2 regions of the Paenibacillus sp. FSL M7-0802 genome follow, and region 2 is predicted to be linked to the other one. Evidence: predicted binding sites of a transcription regulator. Region 2 holds the regulator's gene; the other holds the start of a gene.
The links. The regulator Rex, encoded in region 2, represses fermentation and respiration genes when NADH is low (regulators of the CRP and FNR family bind a similar motif). The targets are predictions, from matches to a motif close to TTGTGAAATATTTCACAA.
Positions count from the first base shown of each region.

Region 1: MHB54_RS08760 (DoxX family membrane protein) is a predicted target of Rex. The motif match lies at 10,518-10,535, and genes of this name have one in related genera.

Region 1 is NZ_JBBOSD010000001.1:1,841,787-1,853,503, forward strand. Features, by position in the region: gene rlmD (23S rRNA (uracil(1939)-C(5))-methyltransferase RlmD) at 1-442, opposite strand, end outside; gene MHB54_RS08710 (diacylglycerol kinase) at 648-1,529, opposite strand; gene MHB54_RS08715 (sirohydrochlorin chelatase) at 1,703-2,491, opposite strand; gene MHB54_RS08720 (YerC/YecD family TrpR-related protein) at 2,491-2,781, opposite strand; gene MHB54_RS08725 (tyrosine protein kinase) at 3,008-3,523, shown strand; gene corA (magnesium/cobalt transporter CorA) at 3,530-4,489, opposite strand; gene MHB54_RS28710 (GNAT family N-acetyltransferase) at 4,693-4,839, opposite strand; gene MHB54_RS08735 (amino acid ABC transporter ATP-binding protein) at 5,079-5,807, opposite strand; gene MHB54_RS08740 (amino acid ABC transporter substrate-binding protein/permease) at 5,800-7,248, opposite strand; gene MHB54_RS08745 (inorganic phosphate transporter) at 7,489-8,478, opposite strand; gene MHB54_RS08750 (DUF47 domain-containing protein) at 8,493-9,107, opposite strand; gene MHB54_RS08755 (DUF3048 domain-containing protein) at 9,296-10,390, opposite strand; gene MHB54_RS08760 (DoxX family membrane protein) at 10,640-11,158, shown strand; gene MHB54_RS08765 (hypothetical protein) at 11,372-11,717, shown strand, end outside.
Region 2 is NZ_JBBOSD010000001.1:5,364,130-5,375,846, forward strand. Features, by position in the region: gene MHB54_RS24525 (CCA tRNA nucleotidyltransferase) at 1-572, shown strand, start outside; gene MHB54_RS24530 (biotin--[acetyl-CoA-carboxylase] ligase) at 565-1,539, shown strand; gene panB (3-methyl-2-oxobutanoate hydroxymethyltransferase) at 1,885-2,784, shown strand; gene panC (pantoate--beta-alanine ligase) at 2,781-3,719, shown strand; gene panD (aspartate 1-decarboxylase) at 3,712-4,095, shown strand; gene MHB54_RS24550 (tetratricopeptide repeat protein) at 4,178-4,810, shown strand; gene dinG (ATP-dependent DNA helicase DinG) at 4,968-7,835, shown strand; gene MHB54_RS24560 (redox-sensing transcriptional repressor Rex) at 7,880-8,533, shown strand; gene MHB54_RS24565 (amidohydrolase) at 8,520-9,821, shown strand; gene MHB54_RS24570 (cell wall elongation regulator TseB-like domain-containing protein) at 9,859-10,383, shown strand; gene MHB54_RS24575 (hypothetical protein) at 10,830-11,363, shown strand; gene MHB54_RS24580 (AAA family ATPase) at 11,356-11,717, shown strand, end outside.

The sequences.
Region 1 (11,717 bases), 3.5 Mb from region 2:
TTTTCAGCACCTTTACCCGTACCTTTTCACCCGGTAACGCACCTGGAACGAACAACGTAAAACCCTCGACACGCCCTACACCCTCGCCATCGTGGTTCATGCCGATGATGTCTATCACGGCCTCATCATTCTTTTGCACAGGCAGATCGGTACGCTCTACACTGGATCGGATACGTTTGGAAGCATCCTGACTTCGTCCACCGTTGGAAGAACGACGAGTATCTCGTCCATTTTCCCTTTTCTTCTGAGCCACTTCATTCATATTTCCATTTTTATGTTTGATTTCGGCTTGAAGCAGCCCATTTCCAGCTCTAACCCGAGACTGTTCCGGTTCTCTCTCTCTTGTCGCCTTCATAGTCTTTTTGTGCTGATTTCCTTGAACAGGAGTTGCTGTCGCTGCATTCCGGCGGCTTTTTCCACGTCCGCTACGGTTATTCGTCATGATTGTCACTTCTTTCTGATCTTCTTTTCATACGGTATATACAATACTAACGTCATCTAAACATACAAACATCAACTCGAAAATGCCGTTACTCCCCACGGAGAACGGCAAGAACCAATATGTTCACAAAAACAACTACCTACTCTGAATTCCGTATACTATATTGCGTTGCCGCTCGGAAACAGAAGTATTTCCTCATTATTTCTCACCGGAAAACATTCAAATGATGAGGTAAATTCCGGAAGGTCGCTGGCAAGGTGCCGCCCAGTTCGCCATCCAGATTAAGCTGGACGTAACCGGGTGAGGTCACTTCCATGTAATCTGTTTTAAAATAAACTATCTTCTTATCCTGCAAATGCTCACCACGCAGCGCAAGTGTTACCAATCGGATCATTTCCGCCAGATTGCATTTCCGCACAGCGATGACGTCAAGCAGTCCATCATCTATTGTCGCCCCAGGAGCAAGCTTTTCAAACCCGCCCACCGAATTCGTATTCGCAATCAGGAAGAGCATAAACTCGTCGTGGATCACTTCCTGACCCGATGCCTTGATGATCAGCTCCTGTGGAGCAAGGCTGACCATCTTCTCCATGCCTTTAAAATAATACGCCAACTGGCCAATCATCGTTTTTAGCTTGCTCGGAACTTCATACGTAAGCTCGGTTAAAGTTCCCCCGCCTGCAATGTTGATAAAGTAGCGGTCGTTCGCTTTTCCTATATCCAGTGGCTTCGGATTTTGACGAATAACTAGGTCGCAATAATCCTCCCAGTGCTTGGGGATGCCCAGTGCCCTGGCGAAATCATTCGTCGTCCCCAAAGGAAACACACCCAGGGGCGGGCGGTTTTCTCTTTCAGCCATCCCGTTAATGACCTCATACAATGTACCGTCGCCACCAGCGGCGATAATCATGTCATACCCACGCTCAATGGCCTCTATTGCGGCACGCGTTGCGTCCCCTTCTCCCGTAGTTGCATGGCAAGAGGCTTCAATACCACCTTCATCCAGGCGCTGCAAAACATCCGCAAGACGACGCTTCATTTCCTCACGCCCAGAGGTCGGATTATAGATTAATCTAGCTCTTTTCATTCCGTTACGCCACCCGTATATTTAATGATATTTATATTCACATAGCAGTTCATCACATTCAGTCTGTACAAAATATCATCATACTGGAAAAAGACCTCTTTTACAATAAAAGAAGCCAGACTTTGCCCAAATAAGGAAATTTAAGGCTAAGATGACGCTATAGCCGAACTAGACTACCTATGACTTGACCTTGCTTGCTTCTGCACACTTTGCAATAATTCACGAACTTGTCTATCCATCCAGCTTGTGAGCAAAGGATGCGGCAATAAAGGATCTCCTGAATAACGGTATTCGAGCCCTTGCAAGCGTTTAGGAATTATGTGACTTGTAAAATATCCCGAACTCAAAAATAGCGGTGCCACAATAACATCATGACCCCGCTCCTGATTCCAATACGCTGCCTTGTCGTACACACTCTCGGGATTTAACAAAGCGTGGTCCGTGATGATACCACTCACGCTTTGCACCGTACGGGCCAACGAAGAAATCCCCTGCTCCCAGCGCTGAAAAAAGCCGTTGTGCACACTGCCGTGACCTACGAGTAAAATAACCTCTCTCGCAGGGTCGGCCGACAGCGGGCGAACCTTGTCCCACACCATGCGGGCAACATCTTCTCCGTCATCCAGCGGGCTGCCAAAATGTACTCGCGCCTTCATTCGAAACGGCTTCAAATCTGTTTCTTTGTCCGGCGCATCTTTGACACCCAGCGCATAGCTAATCTCATCTACATGCGTACTGCCTGATGACACAAACAAAGGTATAACCAATATATCTGTTACACCCAAGGCTTCCAGATGGTCAATACCATTTTGAATCAATCTTTCTTTAACCGTTTCCAAAAATGAAACCTCCACCGGTATTTCTTCCGGCAAATAGAGCTTTGCAACTGCCTGATCCACCTGTTCCACCCAATAAGGCTCCCTAGAGCCGTGGCTGATTACCAGTATCCCAGGGCTCCGCATTAGCGTCCCAGACGTTCCAAAGTCATTTTATACCCATCATTACCATAGTTCAGGCAACGTTTAACACGTGAAATGGTGGCTGTACTGGCCCCTGTCTCTGCTTCAATCTGATTATATGTGCTGCCTTTGCCTAGCATGCGGGCAACCTCCAGACGTTGGGAGAGGGATTGAATTTCATTAATCGTGCACAGATCATCAAAAAATACATAGCACTCTTCCAAATTTTTAAGAGTTAAAATAGCTTCGAACAATTGATCAATACTTTTATCATTAAGCTTCTTAAGCTGCATGGATTATCATCTCCCAAGGTTACGATCTCTCCTCATTGTACCCGAGGAATAGTCGGTTTTTCAAGCATTAACGGTTTCACGCATTACAGAACAACATTATGACCATAGAAACGTACCGTACGAATGCCCAAATCCGCTTTTATACCTGATTTCGGGACACGCGCCTAAACCCACTGTGCGTTTGTAACATACAGTAGAGTATCAACCTGCAAAGGAATGTGATCTCATGCCTGGACACTACTATCATCGGAGGCCGCTACAGCGCTCCCTTTCCGATCCGTATAGTTCATCTCCTTATCCCGGACTCGATCCATACAACGAGGTTCCGCAAGCCGGTTCTTCCGGGCTGGTTCCTTACGAGGCGCCAGCGAGTATTACGGATTCTGCCGTGGTCACACCAGACCCGGTTCCAGCCAAAGGAGGACTGCTTGGAGGTCTTGGCAACCTCAGTAATCTCAACGAAATCAAAGGCTTCATTGACCGTATGGGTGGTATTGATGGAATTGTTGCTACGGTCGGCAAGGTGCAAAAGGTCATGTCCAGTGTGCAGCAATTTGCTCCAATGGCGAAGCTGATTATGGGCTCTCTCCCAGCATTCGGCAAATCCGCGAGCAAAAATTCTGCAACAGATATCGCCGAGGAATTGGATGAATACACACCACCACGCCCACGTCGGAAAAAGACACAGCGCAAAAGCACCACCACCACGCGCAGACGTCCGCGCAAGCGCAAAAGAAAGTAGACTATACTATTTGAACCAGCCTCGGCGCATAAACCAGACCACCATTGCAACACTCAACAAAAACATGAAGAACAGTACGCCAAAATATCCATATTTCCAGCCCAACTCGGGCATATTCGAAAAATTCATACCATAGATTCCTGCAATCAGCGTCAAGGGCATAAAAACGGTCGTAATTACGGTCAGTGTCTTCATAATTGAATTCATGCGATTGGAATTGAGCGATATATAACTGTCCCTCAGGTCGGCTGTCATCTCGCGGTCGGCCTCCAGCATGTCTGTCAGCTTCAATAAATGATCATATATATCGGTAAAATAAGCCATATGATCTCCTTGGCCCTGCACATGCTGCGAATTCAAAACTCGGTACATCAGATCACGCATGGGTACGATGGTACGGCGCAGCTTGAGCAGCCTGCCACGCAGGTCAAACACCTGCTTCATTAATTCCTCTACGGATTCGCGACCGCCCAAGCCCTCCAGCTCGGCTAATTCATCCTCAATCATAAAAAGGCTCGGAAAATAGTTATCTACCAGCTTGTCCATCACCGTGTAGGCTGCAGCCAGCGGTCCTCGCGACCATATTTTGCGTTCATTCGCATGCTGGACAATCCGCTCCCAGGCTTGATCCAGCTCCTCTAACTCATGATGGTGATATGTAACCAAAAAACGACTGCTAATAAACATATCCACTTCTTCCGCAGCTAACGTATCTACATCAAGCGCATGCACGACCAGAAACTGCACATCCTCGTAATAATCCAATTTGGGACGTTGCAGAACATGCATACAATCCTCCACAGCCAATGGGTGAAAATGAAAATAACTCGTCAGCAGCTCCGTCTCGCGATCTGTAGGCTCGCTAAAATCTACCCACATCCATATATAATCCTCCATGACGATCTGATCCAATGGTTTTCCCACTGTTACCTGATGATCATGACCTATAGCCAATGTACGTATCACCGTACGTCCCCCTCGCTTACACTTCCGTCTGATATGTTATTTATATTTTATATAAGCCAATTAACATTATACAAATCTCAAGTTCTAAATTCCTTTTAATAAAGAAAAGGATATCTCCGGGCCAACATGCCTCCCAAGATATCCTTATAAAATAATCAATTCATTATAATTAAATCTTTTTCACAAACCCCGTGCTTGTCGCTTCATATCCAAACCGTTCCTTTAGCCCAAGCTTCCGCTTCCTGATTTAACGCCTTGCCGATGCCTTTATTACGATGTTTTGAATCCATCACAAAAACGACGATACGCGCGTAATCTTCATCTCGCTCTCTTCCCCTATACCCACTCATTCAAGAGTGAGGCAGGCTCTTTGCACGAAAAGGAGCAATCAGCGAGTCGTAGCGTGGCGGTCCATTTGAATCTGTAGAAGCGGCAGCGTTCGCCTTTGCCTCTGAATTTTCACCTAATAAGGTCTTATATAATCCAAAAATTCAGGGGCAACAGCGATCGAAAGATCAAATGGATCGCGGAGCGTCTTACAACGAGATCCCCGCCTACAAACACAAACCCTGCCTCACTTTTAATCCTCTTACAATACCTTCTCCAAGAAACTAATGGTCCGCTCATTTTTCGGATTACCAAATACCTCTTGTGGCGTTCCTTCTTCTACGATGTAACCACCGTCCATAAACACGACACGGTCGCTTACTTCGCGTGCAAAACCCATCTCATGCGTTACGATCATCATCGTCATGCCTTCACGCGCCAGATCTTTCATTACGCCGAGCACTTCGCCCACCATTTCAGGATCGAGCGCCGAGGTAGGCTCGTCGAACAGCATAATGTCTGGATTCATTGCTAGCGCACGTGCAATCGCCACACGCTGCTTCTGACCGCCGGAAAGCTGTCCTGGCAATGCATCTGCCTTATCGACCAAACCTACACGATCCAGCAGCTTCATAGCCGTTTCCCGGGCCTCTGTCTTGGACTGTTTGCCCAGTTCAGTCGGCGCGAACATAATGTTCTTGAGCACGGTCATATGCGGAAACAGATTGAAATGTTGAAATACCATACCTATATTTTCACGGACTTTGTTAATGTCCACGTTTTTGTCACTCAAGTTGTAGTCATCGACAATGACCTCACCTGCGGTAATTTCTTCAAGCATGTTCATACAACGCAAAAACGTACTTTTCCCCGAACCAGACGGGCCAATGACACACACAACTTCGCCTTCACGTACTTGCATGTCGATGCCCTTTAGCACTTGATTACTACCATAGCTTTTTTTCAGGTTTTTAACGATTATTTTACCCACGGCGAACTCTCCCTTCAAGACGGTTGGAAATTTTGGTCAGGACTGTAATGACGATAAGATACATCACCGCTACTACCAGCCAAATATCAAAGGATTGGAATGTCCGCGCAATAATGATCTTACCCGATTGGGTCAATTCGACCAAACCGATAACAGACAAAATGGACGTATCCTTCAACGTAATAACCAACTGATTGATAAACGACGGGATCATGATTTTCACAGCTTGTGGCAAAATGATTTTAAGCATAGCCGTCCGATAGGGTAGACCAAGCGAACGAGCTGCTTCCATTTGTCCCGGATCAATGGACTGAATACCACCACGGATAATCTCAGTTACATACGCACCCGCATTCAGGGATAACGTCAATACAGCCGCAACAAAAAGCGGCATTTTGAAATCCAGTGCCTGTGGAATACCAAAGTAAATAAAGAAAGCAAGCACGATCAGCGGAATACCGCGGAATATATCGACGAATACAGTTGCAATACCACGGAACACCTTGTTATGGCTTACTTTCATAAAGCCAAACACCAACCCTAGGATAAAGGCTACGAGTAAAGATACAAGTGTGTACAGCAACGTATTTCCCATGCCCTTAATCAGCGAAGGCAGCGAAGCGGAAATCAGGCCCCAGCGGCTGGTTTCTACAGGCGCCACACCTTTGCCCGATTCGCCAAGGTATTTAGCCAAAATTTTATCGTATTCCCCGCTATTGCGCAGATTAACAAGCCCTGCATTAAATTTCTCCAGCAACTCTTGGTTCTTGCCTTGGTTAACAGCAAACCCGTAAGAAGCACCTTTTTCCTTATCTGTTACCAGCTTAAGGCCGTTATTCTGGTTTACACCGTATGCCAGTACCGGATAGTCATCAAAGCAGGCAACCGAATTACCTGTTTTAACTTCATCATACATTTGAGAAGAATCGTCGAACGGTACTGTAGTAAAGCCGTATTTGGCCTTAATGGATTCTGCGAATGTGTAACCTTCCGTTCCTGTTTTGACAGCGACACGCTGTCCTTTCAAGTCCTCATAGCGTTTAACCGTATCATTATCCTTGCGGACCGCCATGACGACGCCTGAATCAAAATAAGGCTCGGAAAAATCAAATTTCCGCTTACGTTCATCGGTAATACTCATCCCGGCAATGACACCATCCACTTGATTCGTTTCAAGAGCCTGCACTGCCGCGTTAAAGCCAAGGGGCTTAATGGTATATTCAAAATTCTGATCCTTGGCAATAGCTGCCAGCAAATCCATGTCGATACCGACAAATTTACCATCTACATCTTCAAACTCAAAAGGCGCGAACGTTGTATCCGTGCCGATATCATACTTTGTTTTATTTTCTGCATGTGCCACTACACCGAAATTACCGGCCAGGGCAACCACAAAAAACAAACAAATCATGAGTGCTATTAGTTTTCTAGATTTTTGCATAATTTCCTCCAGTCAGTTGAACGGTTCAAAGTTTTCTGTTTATTCTACAGGAGTTATTAAAAATTGACTACTTTGATGTCAGGTATTTTTTGAAAAACGTTTCATGGAACTATCTGGATGTGTGAACTTTGAAGAAGCAGTTTTATCCCAGAACGCCAATAAGCCCCTGCCGCAAAAAGCGGACGGAAGCTTATTGTGTATTCTATAGTGTGTACCTTTTTTTCAAGAAATAATAATGAACTAAAAAAGAATTTTGAAAATCAATCCAGATAACAGTGCAGCAATCGGTATGGTTATCACCCAAGTAATAATAATTCGACCGGCCAGCGACCAACGCACAGCGGAAAAGCGCTTCGCAGAACCCACACCCAAAATAGCCGAAGTAATGGCATGAGTAGTACTTACGGGCAAATGAAGCAATGTAGCTGTGAAAATAACAGAGGCTCCCGAAATGTCAGCTGCGAATCCGTTAATTGGCTCGATTTTAAAAATCTTGGTTCCCATCGTCTTGATGATTTTCCAGCCCCCGATAGACGTACCCAGCGCCATGGCTGTTGCGGCTGAAATTTTTACCCACATGGGTACTTCCAAATGGTCCTGATACCCCGCCGAAACGAGTGCGAATGTAATAATCCCCATCGCCTTTTGAGCATCATTCGTACCATGCGTGAACGACTGAAGCGCTGCTGTAATGACCTGCATTGTACGAAACCCTTTGTTCACCGTATGCGGACTACGATGAGCGAAGATATATTTTAAAATCATCATCACGATGTAACCGACAACAAAAGCAATCAACGGGGAGAAAATAAGTCCTTCGACAATCCCGATGAAGCCGCTCCAGTTTAATTTATCCGATCCCGCACCTACATACACCGCTCCAGCCAATGCACCAATCAATGCATGAGAAGAGGATGAAGGAATACCGAACCACCAGGTTAAGAGGTTCCAGATAATCGCAGCGATCAGCGTCGCAATGACGATATCAATTCCATTCGTAAGCTTGGTTGGATCAGCGACACTTCCACCAATGGTCTTCGCAACCCCTGTAAACAATATTGCCCCGAGAAAGTTCATGACCGCAGCCATAATAATCGCACGTCGCGGGGTCAATGCACGGGTCGATACCGAAGTTGCAATCGCGTTCGCCGTATCATGAAAACCATTAATAAAATCAAATGCCAGAGCAAGAAAAATAACAATACCCAATACCAATAAACTTGTATCCATGTAAAAGGACTCCCTTACGAGTTACGCATAATGATGGATTCCAGCATATTTGCAACATCCTCGCATGAATCCGTTGTCGTTTCAAGGCGTTCGTACAATTCTTTGCGTTTAATCAGTTCAATAGGGTCAGTTACAGTTGCAAACAGGTTTTTAATGCAAATACGCAACAATTCATCCCCCTGATTTTCCAAATCATTCAGGCGAATAGTGTATTCACGAATGGCCAGCAATTTTTTCTGTGAAAGCAAATGCACAGCTTTCTGAATTTCGTAAGCTGATTGACGCAAAATATCAGCGAACTGCACAATATACTCGTCCGGCTCCGTAATATTGTACATATAAAAACGAGAAGCCGTCGCTTCAAGACCGTCCAACACATCATCCATGGTTGTTGTCAGTTCCATGATGTCGTCGCGTTCCAACGGCGTAATGAAGGTCTTGTTCAGTTCAGTAATAATCGTGTGTGTGTAATCATCACACTTATTTTCATACTTCTTCATTTCATTTGTAAACAAAGTTACATCCTGAAGATTTGAAGTATGTTGGGCAAAATAATCGGCTGCTTGCACGATCGTATCTGCCATATTTTCCAACGTCTCGAAGAATATATCCTTTTTCTTCAATCTCATAACGATTACCCCTTTACGAAAATATCCGCAACCTGTTTCGACTGCAATAGACAACCTTTGCTATCTTATCACACTCATCAATGTTTTTGTAATGTTTGTAAAAGCAAATTTCATGATATACGTATACATTGCCCGACATGGAAGGTCATTATCCGACATTTTTTCCCTAAAAAGGTGTATTTCGTTTTCTAATTTGCTTCTATGGTTACATGTTCCTTTAGTGAAGTATCTGCAGGTACCACATGTATATAGGATGTACCTGGTGTTAACGGGATTTCAACCCCATTTTTCATAAAACGAATCGCATCGCCTGGTGTATGTTGCCACTCAGCCTGTATTAACCGTCCTTGTTGAAACACCATGGCCTCTCCGCTACCGTCCAACTCAACACTTAATCTGCCTACATCATCCAACGTTCGATGTCTAGCGCTCATCACAATGACATTGGCTGCTGAGAGCTGTTGGTTATTATTTTGATCCACATGTGACTTTTCGTTCACAAAACGCTTATATTGTTGATCCGCTGGATCATAGGTATAAGATACCCGATAGCTTTTAAGCAAAAACCGGATTTGTAAAGATGATGCAGTCTCGTCCACCATAACTGGGGTTTCACCGGATTTGAGGTAAGAATATACTGGAACGTCCGTCTGCTTGGCATACCCTTTACTATCGCTTCCTTTGCGCAGTCTGTTCACGTCTGTGTATAAATTATGTGGAGGACGACGATCTTTGCTTCGCCAGAAGTAAGCCCCTCCATTTGAAATCTCATCCAGATGTTCCTTCCGCTGCTGCTGTAAAATCGCATAGGCATCTGTGCTTCCCCCTGCGTGTATCGGCAACGCACCATAGGTTTCGCCCAGCTCAATCAAATACGGTCGAATGCTACGGACCGGTCCGATCTTTACATCTCCGCCATGACTTTGGAAAAAAGCGACCAGACGGGTAATCCCACCTTCTGCAAGAACTTCATATACCATGTCTGCCTGGCTAAGTCCTGCCTGTGGACGTGCAGCCGGAGCATTGTTGATCATGACAGCGAGCGGTCGCTCCAAAACTGGCTGCTCCACCGGAAGACCGGTGAGCGGAGCTGTAAATGCCGGAATAGACTGCTCCTTCGGCGGTTCAAGTGCCTCCTTCTCTGTTTCTTGCTTGGTCAGTTGGGGTACGGATTCAGATTCACCCGTATTGGACATAGCAGAACAAGACATCAGCGTCATGCATAACAGAGCTGAGGCCATCACACGCAACCAATGATTTCGTTGGGAAATGGGCCCGGACAAGTTCATCCCTCCACTTAGTTATTTTTCTCATTATAAGCTTTATTTCCTGTTTTTGTCTTGATTGAAGCATGACCAATCTATAGAATACTTATCTGAAGACATTAAAATTTAAAAAAATATTTAGACTTTGTGATTTTTATCACAAATAACTGTAACTGAACCTACTACAATAAAGGTGTAGCAAAGATGATCATCCCAACAAAATGAAATACAACCAACATTATAGATTAAGAAAGAGGAGTGGTTTGAATGTTTAACAGCTGGTTACGTGAGAACAAAGTCGCAATGTGGTTGCTGACTGTAGTACGGGTTTATCTAGGGTATGAATGGATGACCCACGGACTTGAGAAGCTGACAGGTGGATTTGATGCAGGCGGATTTATCTCGGGGGCCATTGCTAAAACAGGTGGAGACCATCCCGCTGTACAAGGCTGGTGGGGATCGTTCCTGGAAGCCTTTGCCCTGCCGAATGTAGGTTTGTTCAACGTCCTGATCCCATTGGGTGAGTTCTTGGTAGGGGTTGGCCTGCTTCTCGGTACATTGACTACACTGGCTGCTTTGATGGCTATGGTTATGAACTTCTCGTTCCTGTTCTCGGGTACAGTAAGCACCAATGCAATCTACCTGCTGTTTGAAATCTTCCTTGTAGTTGCTGGTGCAAATGCCGGAAGAATTGGCTTTGACCATTGGGTACTGCCCTTCCTGCGTGGACTGTTTCGTAAAAATAAAGATACCTTTCCAGCGGACCCTAGTCGAAAAATAGCTTAAACATCCCAAAATAACCGTTATCCTCCGGGGTAATGGTTATTTTTTTGCGCTGTTATGCTCACAAGGGGTCTTTCAGCTCCTTCTAACTCGAACTCTTTTATCGGATTCATCATCCCCCCAAACGTTTACAAGTTGGATACAACATGGAATGCTCACGATACATTTACCCTATACACTACAGTTACATCAAAGAACGTAATGGAGGGTTATATCATGAAAAAAATTACCAAAGCCTATCTCATGCTCGCAGCCGTAACTTTCACAGTGCAAACTATGGGATTGGGATATACGACATCAGCCAAAGCGGCGACGTCTACTATGACATCTCAGGCAGAAAGTGTACAACATATCTCCAAGACCTTCGAGCAGCTACTACGCCAACCCGGCAAGCTACCTCAGGCATTCACTTATTTGCAAAAGCATATTCAAACCATTCCAGCCTCTCAAGCTACCATCATGGTGCTTCATCTGGAAAATGCACAGAACCAGCAATTGGATTCCTATGCAAAGACCTTATACCCGGCCTCTGTTCAAACCAAAATAAATCAAATCTATAAAC
Region 2 (11,717 bases):
TTCAACTGCAAGAAGAACTGCGGTGGGGCCTGCTCTTAATGTCTTGTAGACTTACCTCAGAGGTAGCGGACGAGCTACTAAGAGCTTGGACCTTCTCCAATGCGGTACGGCTTCGGCTGGTTCATTTGCTGGAATGGGAGACCGAATTAATCTACAGTACTGGTGTCATAGCTGGCGACTCCGTTACGGAGGAGTCTGACATCATCAACGATGAGGCACTGCGTCGTAGCTGGATTCGACTGCTAATTAGACTGGGAAAGAATACAGCTTCAGACTGGCTTGATCTTTACAAGACACTGCCTGCTTCATTCCGCGGATTACCGCCATGGGTAGAAAAGCATGTGGCGAAAACAGCCAAACTGGCAAGCTTGTGGACAAAGCAGGCTGTAGTCGTTCGTATCAAAGATTTAAATATTACAGGAAATGAACTGGTTCAGGCGATGAATCGACCAGGCGGACCTTGGCTGGGTCAGATGATGGAACAGCTTTTACAAGCTGTTGCCTGTGGAGATATTCCGAATGAAACAGAAACATTGCTTCAGGAAGCGAAACGGGTGATGAGTAGTGAATAATCATGAAAGATTGTTAGGCATACTGGAGGAAGGTACATCCGATTACGTATCAGGGGAGGAAATCAGCCGACGGCTCTCGGTTAGCCGAACAGCAGTATGGAAGCAGATCAACAAACTGCGTGAGTTGGGCTACAATATTGATGCCTCCTCGCGTCGGGGCTATCGGTTGATATCCCGACCGGATCGGCTAGAAGTCTCCAAATTGGCCGATATATTAAATACCCAATCGTTTGGCCAGCGTATCGTTGTACTGGATTCGACGGTATCCACTCAGCAGGATGCCATGCGTTTGGCAGAAGAGGGCGCGCCAGAGGGGACAGTAGTGCTTGCAGAGGAACAAACGGCAGGTCGGGGACGTCTGGGGCGGAAGTGGTATTCACCTCGTGGCAAAGGAGTCTGGTTGAGCATTGTGTTGCGCCCTACCCAGCCTTTGGCTTTTACCCCCCAGCTAACGCTACTTACAGGTGTAGCAGTGTGTAGAGCCATTCGTCGGCTGACGGGTGTGGAGGCTGGTATCAAATGGCCAAACGATCTGCTGATTCATGGTCGCAAAGTATCCGGTATTCTGTTGGAATCTGCAACAGAGGATCAACGGGTTCGCTATTGTATTGCAGGGATCGGCATTGACGTAAATTTGAATAAAGAAGATTACCCGGAAGAGTTATCGCAGGTGGGAACGTCATTGAAAATAGAAGCAGGGCGTGAAATTGACCGTACTGTGCTGATTGCCTCAGTGCTGGAAGAGATGGAACAGCTAAGTAAGTTGTATGCCGAGCAGGGGTTCCAGCCTATAGCCATGCTGTGGGAGGCTTTGTCCGTGACTATGAACCGTAGTGTACGGGCACATACCGGACAAGGGATAACTGTAGAAGGTACAGCTGTTGGCTTGGACCCTTCCGGGGCACTCGTGATAGAAACGGATCAGGGAGAGCGAATTCAGGTCATTTCAGGGGATATACAATTATAGAAGCGACCTTAGCTATGAAAACGACCGAAATCGTTCTATTCTCTGTGCAAAACTTCACGTGAAAAAGCTGATGTTTTTTGTTATACTGTGCAGGAGGCGGCATCGGACGGTCCGAGCTGCACTCCAGGGGCACATGCTCTACTTTAGCAAGTTTGTAAGACCATCATAACTTCATTTGAAGGTTACGTTGGATTCTGCTCTGAGCCGAACAGGACCGAGACAGAAGGGACGATCTCAAAATGAGTGTCTTTTTTGGCTGTTCGGACCTTTTGATGACGCAGATGTACAGGCGTTCATAAAAGGTTATTTTTTGTGCCAAAAAAAGATGGAAGGGAGCCATTCGCAATGGCAGGAAAACAAGCACTGAATATTGTGAAAATGAAAAAAATGAAGCAAGAGGGCATTCCGCTCAGTATGCTGACCGCCTATGATTATCCATCAGCTAAAATAGCCGAGGAGGCGGGAATTGACATGATTCTCGTAGGTGACTCGCTGGGTAACGTAGTTCTTGGTTACGATTCAACCATCCCTGTAACCTTGGATGATATCGTGTACCATTCCCGGGCAGTCGCAAGAGGCGCGGAACATACATTTATCGTAGCGGACATGCCTTTTATGACATATCACAGCAGCGTATCAGAAAGTCTTCAGGGCATCCGCCGTCTGATGCAGGAAGGACATGTGCATGCTGTTAAATTGGAGGGCGGAGCTGAAATTGCCGATGTCGTAAAAGCAACTGTTCAGGCAGGTGTGCCTGTATTGGGACATATCGGGCTTACTCCGCAATCGGTTAATCAAATTGGCGGCTATCGCATTCAAGGCAAGGACGAAGCGGACGCACGCCGGTTGATGGCTGACGCCAAGGCGCTGGAGCAGGCGGGTGCTTTTGGCGTTGTACTGGAATTGGTAACTGAGGAAGTGGCAACAGCGATTTCTAAAGAGCTTTCCATTCCAACCATTGGAATTGGTGCTGGACGTGGATGTGACGGTCAGGTACTTGTTTATCACGATCTGATTCAGTACGCATCGCCTTATTTCAGCAAACGCTTTGTTAAAACCTATGCCGATGTAGGCGGCTTGATCCGCAGCAGCATTGAGCAGTATGTGAGTGATGTGAAAGGGCGGGCATTTCCGGCCGCAGAGCATGTGTTCAGCGCGGATGACCGCGTTGTGGAATCCCTATACGGTAAGGCAAAAGGACAGACACAGGAACAAGCTAAGGAAAAGGTGGAATCTCGGTCATGATCATCGTAAGAGAAGTGGCTCAGCTGCGCAAGATTATTGCTGAACGTCGGCAGCTTGGGACAAACGGAGCAAAAACAATAAACGATTCTGCTTCTTTACAGCAACATAAAGTCGGCTTTGTACCAACAATGGGATACCTGCATGAAGGACATGCGAGCTTGATGCACAAGGCGCGTGAAATGGCAGATACGGTGGTGCTTAGCATTTTCGTAAATCCGATTCAATTTGGACCGAATGAAGATCTGGAAAGCTACCCCCGCGATGAAGCTCGTGATTTGGAGGTAGCACGGCGCGAGGGCGTGGATATTGTATTTTTGCCAACTGTAGCAGAAATGTATCCACAACCAACCCAAACCAAAATTCGTGTATCCGCTTTGACAGATCGCTTGTGCGGTGCCTCCCGTCCCGGCCATTTTGATGGTGTGACTACGGTGGTAGCCAAGCTTTTTAACATGATAGGTCCTGATTTGGCCTTTTTTGGAATGAAGGACGCGCAGCAGGTTGCTGTGCTCCAGCAGATGGTGACTGATCTCAATATGAACGTGACTATCGTACCTTGTCCCATCGTCAGAGAGGCGGATGGTTTGGCCCTCAGCTCCCGTAATGTGTATTTAAGTGCAGAACAGCGCGAGCAGGCGTTGGTGCTGTCCCAGTCACTGCGTAAGGTGCAAGAAGTGAGCGAAGATATTGTAACAAACACAATTACGATTCGTCAGCTACATCAAATGGTGGAGTCCACCATTACTTCCTCTCCTTTAGCAGACATTGATTACATTGAAATATTAACTTTTCCCGGTCTGGAGCCCCTTCTTCCCGAGCAACGGCTATGTGATGTTCAGGAAGACGTCATCGTAGCGCTGGCTGTGAAATTTGGCAATACCCGACTGATTGACAATATAAGAATACAGAAGGCGGAGGTGCTTTCCCATGTTTAGAACCATGATGAAATCCAAAATTCACCGCGCTACCGTTACGGAAGCTAACCTGAACTATGTGGGGAGTATCACTATAGATGAAGATCTCATGGAGACATCGGATCTGTTGGAGAATGAAAAGGTTCAAATTGTAAACAATAACAATGGAGCTCGACTGGAAACCTATGTTATCCCCGGACCGCGTGGGAGCGGAGTGATCTGTCTCAACGGTGCGGCAGCCCGTTTGGTGCAGCCTGGTGATACAGTCATTATTATTTCCTATGCTTCCATGTCGAATGAAGAGGCCAAAACATACAAACCAACAGTGGTATTTGTTGATGAACATAATAAACCAGCCCAAACGATGAACAAAGAAGTGCACGCGACGATCATGTAATGAATGGGAGTGCGGATGAAACCCGTCTTTTAAGCGAAAAATGTGAGTGTATTAATCCATCTTTCATAAGGGCGGGATGCACATGTTCCAGCATGTATTCGCAGAAATGAACAGCATGTTAGATGATATCGTGAAGCATTACCCATCAGCCCAGGGCTCCCGCAGGCAGGAGCTGCTACAGCACTGGAGTCTGCTGCGGAGAATGAGTGACGGAATTATGGATGAGTGGCTGGCCTTTGAGGAAAAAATGGTTTGCTTGCGTGCGGCCGGATTTTCCGCAGAGACCGATATGTCTGACACTGAGCTGCCTGAAAAAGAGCTGCCAGCTTTTAATCGGGGGCAAGGGTATTATCGATTACTTATGTACCCTGAGGCGATCCAACAATTTGAGCAGGTACTACAGCATTTTCCGAACAGCTGGCAGAGTCGCATGTATATGGGAATGGCCTATTTTCAACTAGATGATCCAGCAGAGGCTGTATGCCATTTTCAGAAGGTGCTGGACCTGACTGAGCAGGCAGGACTAAAGGCGGTCATCTATAATGCGCTAGGCTGTCTGTTGGCAAAGCAGGCTGACGTAGAGGAGGCGCAAAAATGTTTTGCTCTCGCACATCAGTTCGATCCTGCGTTACCCGAGCCGCTGCACAATATGGAAGCCTGTTTGTCCGGTACCGAAATGCTTCGATACGACAGCTCCATGATGACCTGGATGTAGTTGTCAGACACCGAGTAAGACGATGCATGCCCACCTCCTCAGGCGGCGTGTGCATCGTCTTTTTTGGCTGTCTTAATTTCCAAACAGGCGATCTTCTGCTATGCTAATATATAGAGTTATTATTTTTGTAAGTGTCATAAGAAAGGATTAAGCCCGAATGAAATTTGCGGTATTGGATTTTGAAACGACAGGCACCCAGTCCGCGGATGACATCATTCAAGTCGGACTTGCAATTATAGATCATGATAACAGCATTTCCCGTGTTTACGGCTCTTATGTGAACCCTGGCAGATCTATTCCACCTTTTATCACTGGATTGACCGGAATTACAGACGATGACGTCAAGGATGCTCCTGCACTTGAAGAAATGATGATGGAGCTCGTGCCTATGCTGGACGATGTTGTGCTGGTCGGTCATAATGTGGCGTTTGATTTTAATTTTTTGCAAAACGCTCTGGATCGGTGCGGATATTTGCCGTTTAGCGGAAGAATCTTGGATACAATGGATTTTCTGAAAATTATGTTTCCATCGCTATCTTCGTATCAGTTAGGTTTTGTGTCTTCTGAGTTCGGGCTGGCGCATGATCGCCCTCACCAAGCAGACAGCGACGCGTTGGCTACGGCTGAGGTGTTTTTAAAGTGTCTGGGTGAGCTTCAAGCATTACCTCTGATAACGATACAGCGGCTTAGTGATTTGTTTGCAGAGGAAGACAGTGACCTTGGATGGTTTCTTGATGGGGTGCGTGAAGAGAAAGAGCTTGATCCTATTCAGGATTTGGAGGGACATCAGTTTTTTCGTCAGCTTGCGCTAAAAGTGGAAGATTGGACGGAGCTAGCTGCACCGCGTAGAGAAGATGACCCGAATCCACTTTCAGGTGTTTCCTTTGAGGAGTACATGGATGATGTGCGGGACAATTTGCGTTCATCCTTGAGCCAATATGAGGAGCGCGAGGCGCAGATACAGATGATTGAGGGTGTAAATCAGGCACTGAGTGAAGACAAGCATCTGCTGATCGAAGCAGGTACAGGAACAGGAAAGTCTCTCGGTTATTTGCTCCCATCGCTGTATCACAGTGTAAAAAAAGGACAGCGCGTTATGGTAAGTACACATACGATCAACCTGCAGGAGCAATTACGCGAGCGCGACATTCCTATGCTGACCAAGGTGATTCCGTTTCCGTTCCGGGCTGCTATTTTCAAGGGTCGGGGACATTATTTGTGTCTGCGTAAGTTTGAACATAAAATAAACAGAAGAGACTTCGCGACACCGAAGGAAGACTTAATTACAGCGGCTCAGATGATCGTCTGGTTGACGCTAACAGAAACCGGTGATGATGAAGAACTGAATCTGAGCAACCGTGGAGGAGATTTCTGGGAAACGGTGGCGAGTGATTCAGAGTCCTGTCTTGGTCGTTCTTGTCCATGGTTCCGCAAATGCTATTATCATCGTGCACGCCATGAAGCAGGAATAGCGGATGTCGTTATTACGAATCACTCTAAGTTGTTCACAGACGTCAAAGCCAGTCACCAGTTGTTGCCGAGCTATGAACATCTGGTGATTGATGAAGCCCATCACCTAGAGGAAGTAGCTGGTAAGCACCTAGGTATGCATATGAAATATTTCACACTCGTGCATACACTGACGCGACTGTTCAAAGACAGCAAGAATGGACAACTGCCTTCACTTCGTCAACAGTTGGCGAAATCGGGGCACGAGAAGTCGGCGGATTGGGCCTCAACCATCGACCAGCTGTATCCGCTCGTGTTAGAGGTTAAGGAAACTTGGGACCTGCTAAGCGACAAGCTGTTTGGCATGTTGCCAGAGCGAAGCGATGCGACACCGGGTGAAACAGGACAGTTTTCTTCCCGTCTCAAACCTTCGGCCAAGCCTGCAAAGTGGGATCAGGCGGGGGCTTTGGAAAATCAGCTATATGTAACGATGAGCGAAATTTTGCGCAAGGGCGACAAGCTGATGCTGGACGTCAAGGAAGAACATGACGATTATGCGGCAGATAGCCTTATTACAGATATCACGGGTCTGCTCAAGGATTTGGCGGGAATCCGAGAAAATTTGCGCTTTTTTATCCGACTCGATGATGAAACAACCGTATACTGGCTCGAAGCGAGTGGGCAATTCCGTAGTAAATCATTGCAATTTTATGCGGTGCCCGTCGATGTGAGCCGCCAGTTGAAAGAAATGTTTTTTGACAAAAAAAGAAGCATTATTCTGACGTCTGCTACCTTATCGGTAGATAAGTCGTTTCAGTACATGATCGATCAGCTCGGCTTGCAGGAGGCCGCAGATCAAGAGCGGCTGATGACTTCGCAGCTCCCGTCACCCTTTAATTACAGGGATCAGGTGTTGCTGGTCATTCCACGGGATTTCCCAAGTGTGAAGGGCAGTGTAGGAGATGCACATTTTGTAGATATGCTCGTTAGCTCTCTAGGAGCGACTGCTCAGGCGACGCGGGGGAGAATGCTCGTTCTGTTTACTTCCTATCGGATGCTCCGGCAAGTGTATGAGCCGCTCAAAGAGGCCTTAGCATCCAGCGAAATTACTGTGCTGGGACAAGGTGTGGACAGTGGGAGTCGCAGCAAGCTAACCCGCCGTTTTCAGGAAGCCAAAGCTTCTGTATTGCTGGGAACCAGCAGCTTCTGGGAAGGCGTCGATATTCCAGGAAAGGCTCTGACTTGTCTGGCCATTGTTCGCTTGCCGTTTCAACCGCCGAATCACCCGTTGCTGGAGGCAAAAAGCGAGCTGCTTCAGCAGCAGAAGAAGAATCCATTTATGAAGCTGTCTGTACCACAAGCGGTCATTCGCTTCAAACAGGGATTTGGTCGGTTAGTACGTACAGCGAGCGACCACGGGGTCGTTATCGTTTACGATACGCGTGTGATCGAATCCTATTACGGAAAGCACTTTTTGTACTCGTTACCGGGACCAAAAATGGAGCATATGCCATCGGAGCAAATGGTGCCCCGCATCGCCGAATGGCTCCAATCCGCCCCGGAGACAGAGGCATAACGGACGGACACTAAGTATGTTCGTTACAATTAGGGGGAGCAAGTATGAAATCAGATAAAATTTCAGAGGCTGTCGTACGGAGGTTACCCGTATATTTACGTTATCTGAATGCACTTCACAAACGGGAGGTGGCTACGGTCTCTTCTCAAGAGTTGGGACAGAGGCTAGATTTGAACCCGGCCCAAATCCGTAAAGATCTCGCCTATTTTGGAGATTTTGGTCGGAAGGGTATCGGTTATGATGTTTCTTATCTAATTGAGAAAATACGCCATATCCTGAAAATCGACCAGCAAATTAATGTCGTATTGGTCGGTGCGGGTAATCTGGGGCAAGCCCTTTCGAATTATAACGCTTATTTAAAAGACAATATGAAGATTGTCGCAGTATTTGATGCGTTTCCGGATAAGGTAGGGACCAAGATCAATACATTGGTCGTTCAACCGATGGATGAACTGGAAGCGACTGTGAAAGAAAAAAACATTCGAATCGGGATTATTACCGTACCTGATTTTGAAGCACAGCACGTGGCTGACAGGCTTATTGAGAGCGGAATTGGAGCGATCCTGAACTTTGCACCGACTACTCTCAAGGCACCGGCCAACATTCGGATTCATGCCACAGACTTTACAACTGATTTGCTTAGCCTCGCTTATTATTTGGAGGACGGAAAGGAAGAAACACAATATGACAGTGAATAAATGGATGATTAAAAACGGCTCTTTTGCCGTAAATGGATCAGAAGCTGGGGTAGTCCATGGTTTTATGATTGTGGAGGATAGCCGTATTACTTATATTGGCGAAACTTTGCCTGCGGGTGAGGAAGAGACGGAAGCGATCGATGGTAAGGGGCTATTGTTTTTACCTGGTCTGATTAATACTCATGGTCATGCGGCGATGTCTCTGCTGCGTGGGCATGGAGATGACTTGGCACTTCAAGTATGGCTTCAGGAGAAAATGTGGCCTATGGAAGCCAAGTTTACATCTACGGACGTGTACTGGGGTACGTCCTTGTCTGTGCTGGAAATGCTGAAAGGTGGAACAACGACCTTCCTGGATATGTACGATCATATGGATGAGGTGGCTCGTGTAGCTGAAGAGTCAGGTATTCGTGCAAGTCTGATGCGTGGAGCAATTGGACTTTGCTCGGAAGAAGAACAGCGAATCAAGCTGGCTGAGGCCGTGACTTTTGCGCGTAACTGGCATGGTAAAGCAGACGGGCGTATTACAACGATGATGTCTCCGCACGCGCCATACACATGTCCACCTGCGTTTATTGAAAAATTCGTACAAGCTGCGCATGATCTGGACTTGCCACTGCATACGCACATGTCTGAGACGATCGCCGAAGTGGAGCAAAACGTACGCGACTACGGTTTGCGTCCAGTTGCACACTTAGATAAGCTTGGCTTTTTCTCCCGTCCTTCGCTTGTTGCCCATGGCGTTCATTTGAACGACGAAGAAATAGCTTTACTGGCTGAACGTGGTGTAGCGGTTTCACATAATCCTGGTAGCAACTTGAAGCTGGCAAGTGGTGTGGCCAGAGTGCCTGAATTGCTGCGTGCAGGGGTTACTGTTTCTCTCGGAACGGATGGTCCTGCCAGCAATAATAACCTGGATATGTTCGAGGAAATGCGTCTGGCGGCACTTATTCACAAGGGTGTATCCGGTGACCCTACGGCAGTTCCTGCAAGTGAAGCGCTGCGTCTGGCAACAGAATACGGTGCAAAGTCGATTGGTTTAAAAGAAGTAGGAGCGTTGGCAGCAGGCAACAAGGCTGACTTTATCGCGTTGGATCTGAATCAGGCACATTTCTTGCCGCGTACAGATCTTATTTCCCATGCGGTATACTCTGCAAGCGCCAAGGACGTGGCTCATGTGTGGGTAGACGGTCGCCAGGTTGTGAAAAACGGCGAATGCCTGACTATGGACGAGGAACGTATCAAACATGAGGCACAAGCCGCCTTTGAAGGGCTGCTGTCGCGCTAATTTAGGTGTCACATCCCCTTAGAGAGGAAGCACAGGTTTGAAAAATAAGAAAAAATGGATAGCGGTCGCCATTTTGGCCGTGATACTGATCCTGGTCAGCATTTTCTGGTATTATTCCTATGTTACTCAAGACCAGGTGGCTGAGAAAAATGCCGCTATCATTAAGGCCAAGCAATCAGGTGGTCTGGTTAGCACGACTCAAACATGGAAGTCTGTGTGGGATCAGGTATATTGGGTGGTTCAAGGGAAAAATGCACAGAATGAAAATATAATGGTGTGGGTTCCTTTTCAAAAAGTGGAAGGACAACCTAACGTACCTGTCGCAGATAATAGCGGTGTTCACACCGAGTTGCTGAAGAACGGAGTCGATGAGCAAAAAATGACGGCAATAATTCAGCAGCAGCTTCCAGGTGCAAAAATTGTAAGGCTTCAGCCGAGTGTGTTCAATGGCGAATATGTGTGGCAGTTGTTTTACGATGATGGAAGTCATCATTACTACACCTTTTATCGTTTCTCAGATGGGGTAGCGACGGGTGTGAAATATACTTTGCCCAATAACTGAGCTGGTGTGAGGATTGGCAAATGTTGAATGAATGACTAGTAAATGATTAAAAACTCAAGAAAAAGACGTAAATACGACAAAAATCGTATTTACGTCTTTTAGTTTTGCTATGCCGTAAAGCTGGCTGAAAGCCAGTGAAGCATCTTTACCTATCCATCTTCTCTCCTAGGTCAAATTCATCTTTATGGCGGGCAACAGCGATCGTAAGATCAAATCCTACACGCAGCGTCTCGCCTCCACCATAACCAAAGATTTTGCCTCATCACAACTCCTCCACACATTGCCTTCGATATTAGATATACGTTATGATATACTATATTTTATAAGTGATAGACAAAAATGATAGAAAAAAGAATTGCTGATCACTATAAGATCATGCAATTTGGTTGTTTGTTGACATTCGTCCCGTTTCTTCTGAGTTTTACATTTTGAGAGGAGGATGTTGTTTGAAATTGCGTGCAGTTCCTATCGTTGTGGCGGCAGTTTTGGCAGCTTTGCTGCTATTTGGGGGATGGTTCATTTACCGTCAGGTTACAATGCAAAGTCCTCTGGAAAAACTGGTATCTCAATATCCAGGCGTGACAAGCGCTCAAATAGATATTAAACAGGATCAGGTTGTATTGAAACTAGATCTCAAACCGCAGGCGGATGTGGCCAAATTGGTCGATGTGGTTAAGCAAAAAGGACAATCCATCATTGGCAGCCGCACCATTAAGTTGGATATCGCAGATCGTTCCAATTCAGCACTGAATCAATGGTGGTCTGAGGCTATGTTTCCTGTGGCCGAAGCGATGGAAAATAAAAAGTATACTCAAATTTCATCTACAGTTGAGCAGATGAAAAAGAAAAAGACGGGTATCAAAGCTGATACCGATATGGATTCGAACAATGTCTATATCCGACTCAGCGAAGGTAAAGCGACCAAGTTTATCGTTTTGCCACGTCAATCTCAGCAAATGGGGGTATGGCCTAATGCCTAGATGGATTAAGGAAATATTAATCGGCATTGTGCCGGTAACCATTATATTTCTCGTTTTTATTGGGGTAAATATTATCCCTCTTCTGGTTGCTGGCGTGATGTTCAGCGGCTTGTTAATGCTTATGCATGCGCGTGGCGGTTTGGCCGTAGGTGCTGGGCAAGAGCGTAAACGTAAAAAAAATGGTCCGGACAAGCTGACTTTTGAGGAAATCGGTGGGCAAGAAAGCGCTAAGCAGGAACTGCGCGAGGCCCTGGATTTTTTGAATCGACATGATGAAATTTCCAAGTTTGGTATCCGTCCATTAAAAGGCGTTTTGCTCACTGGTCCTCCGGGAACAGGAAAAACGCTGATGGC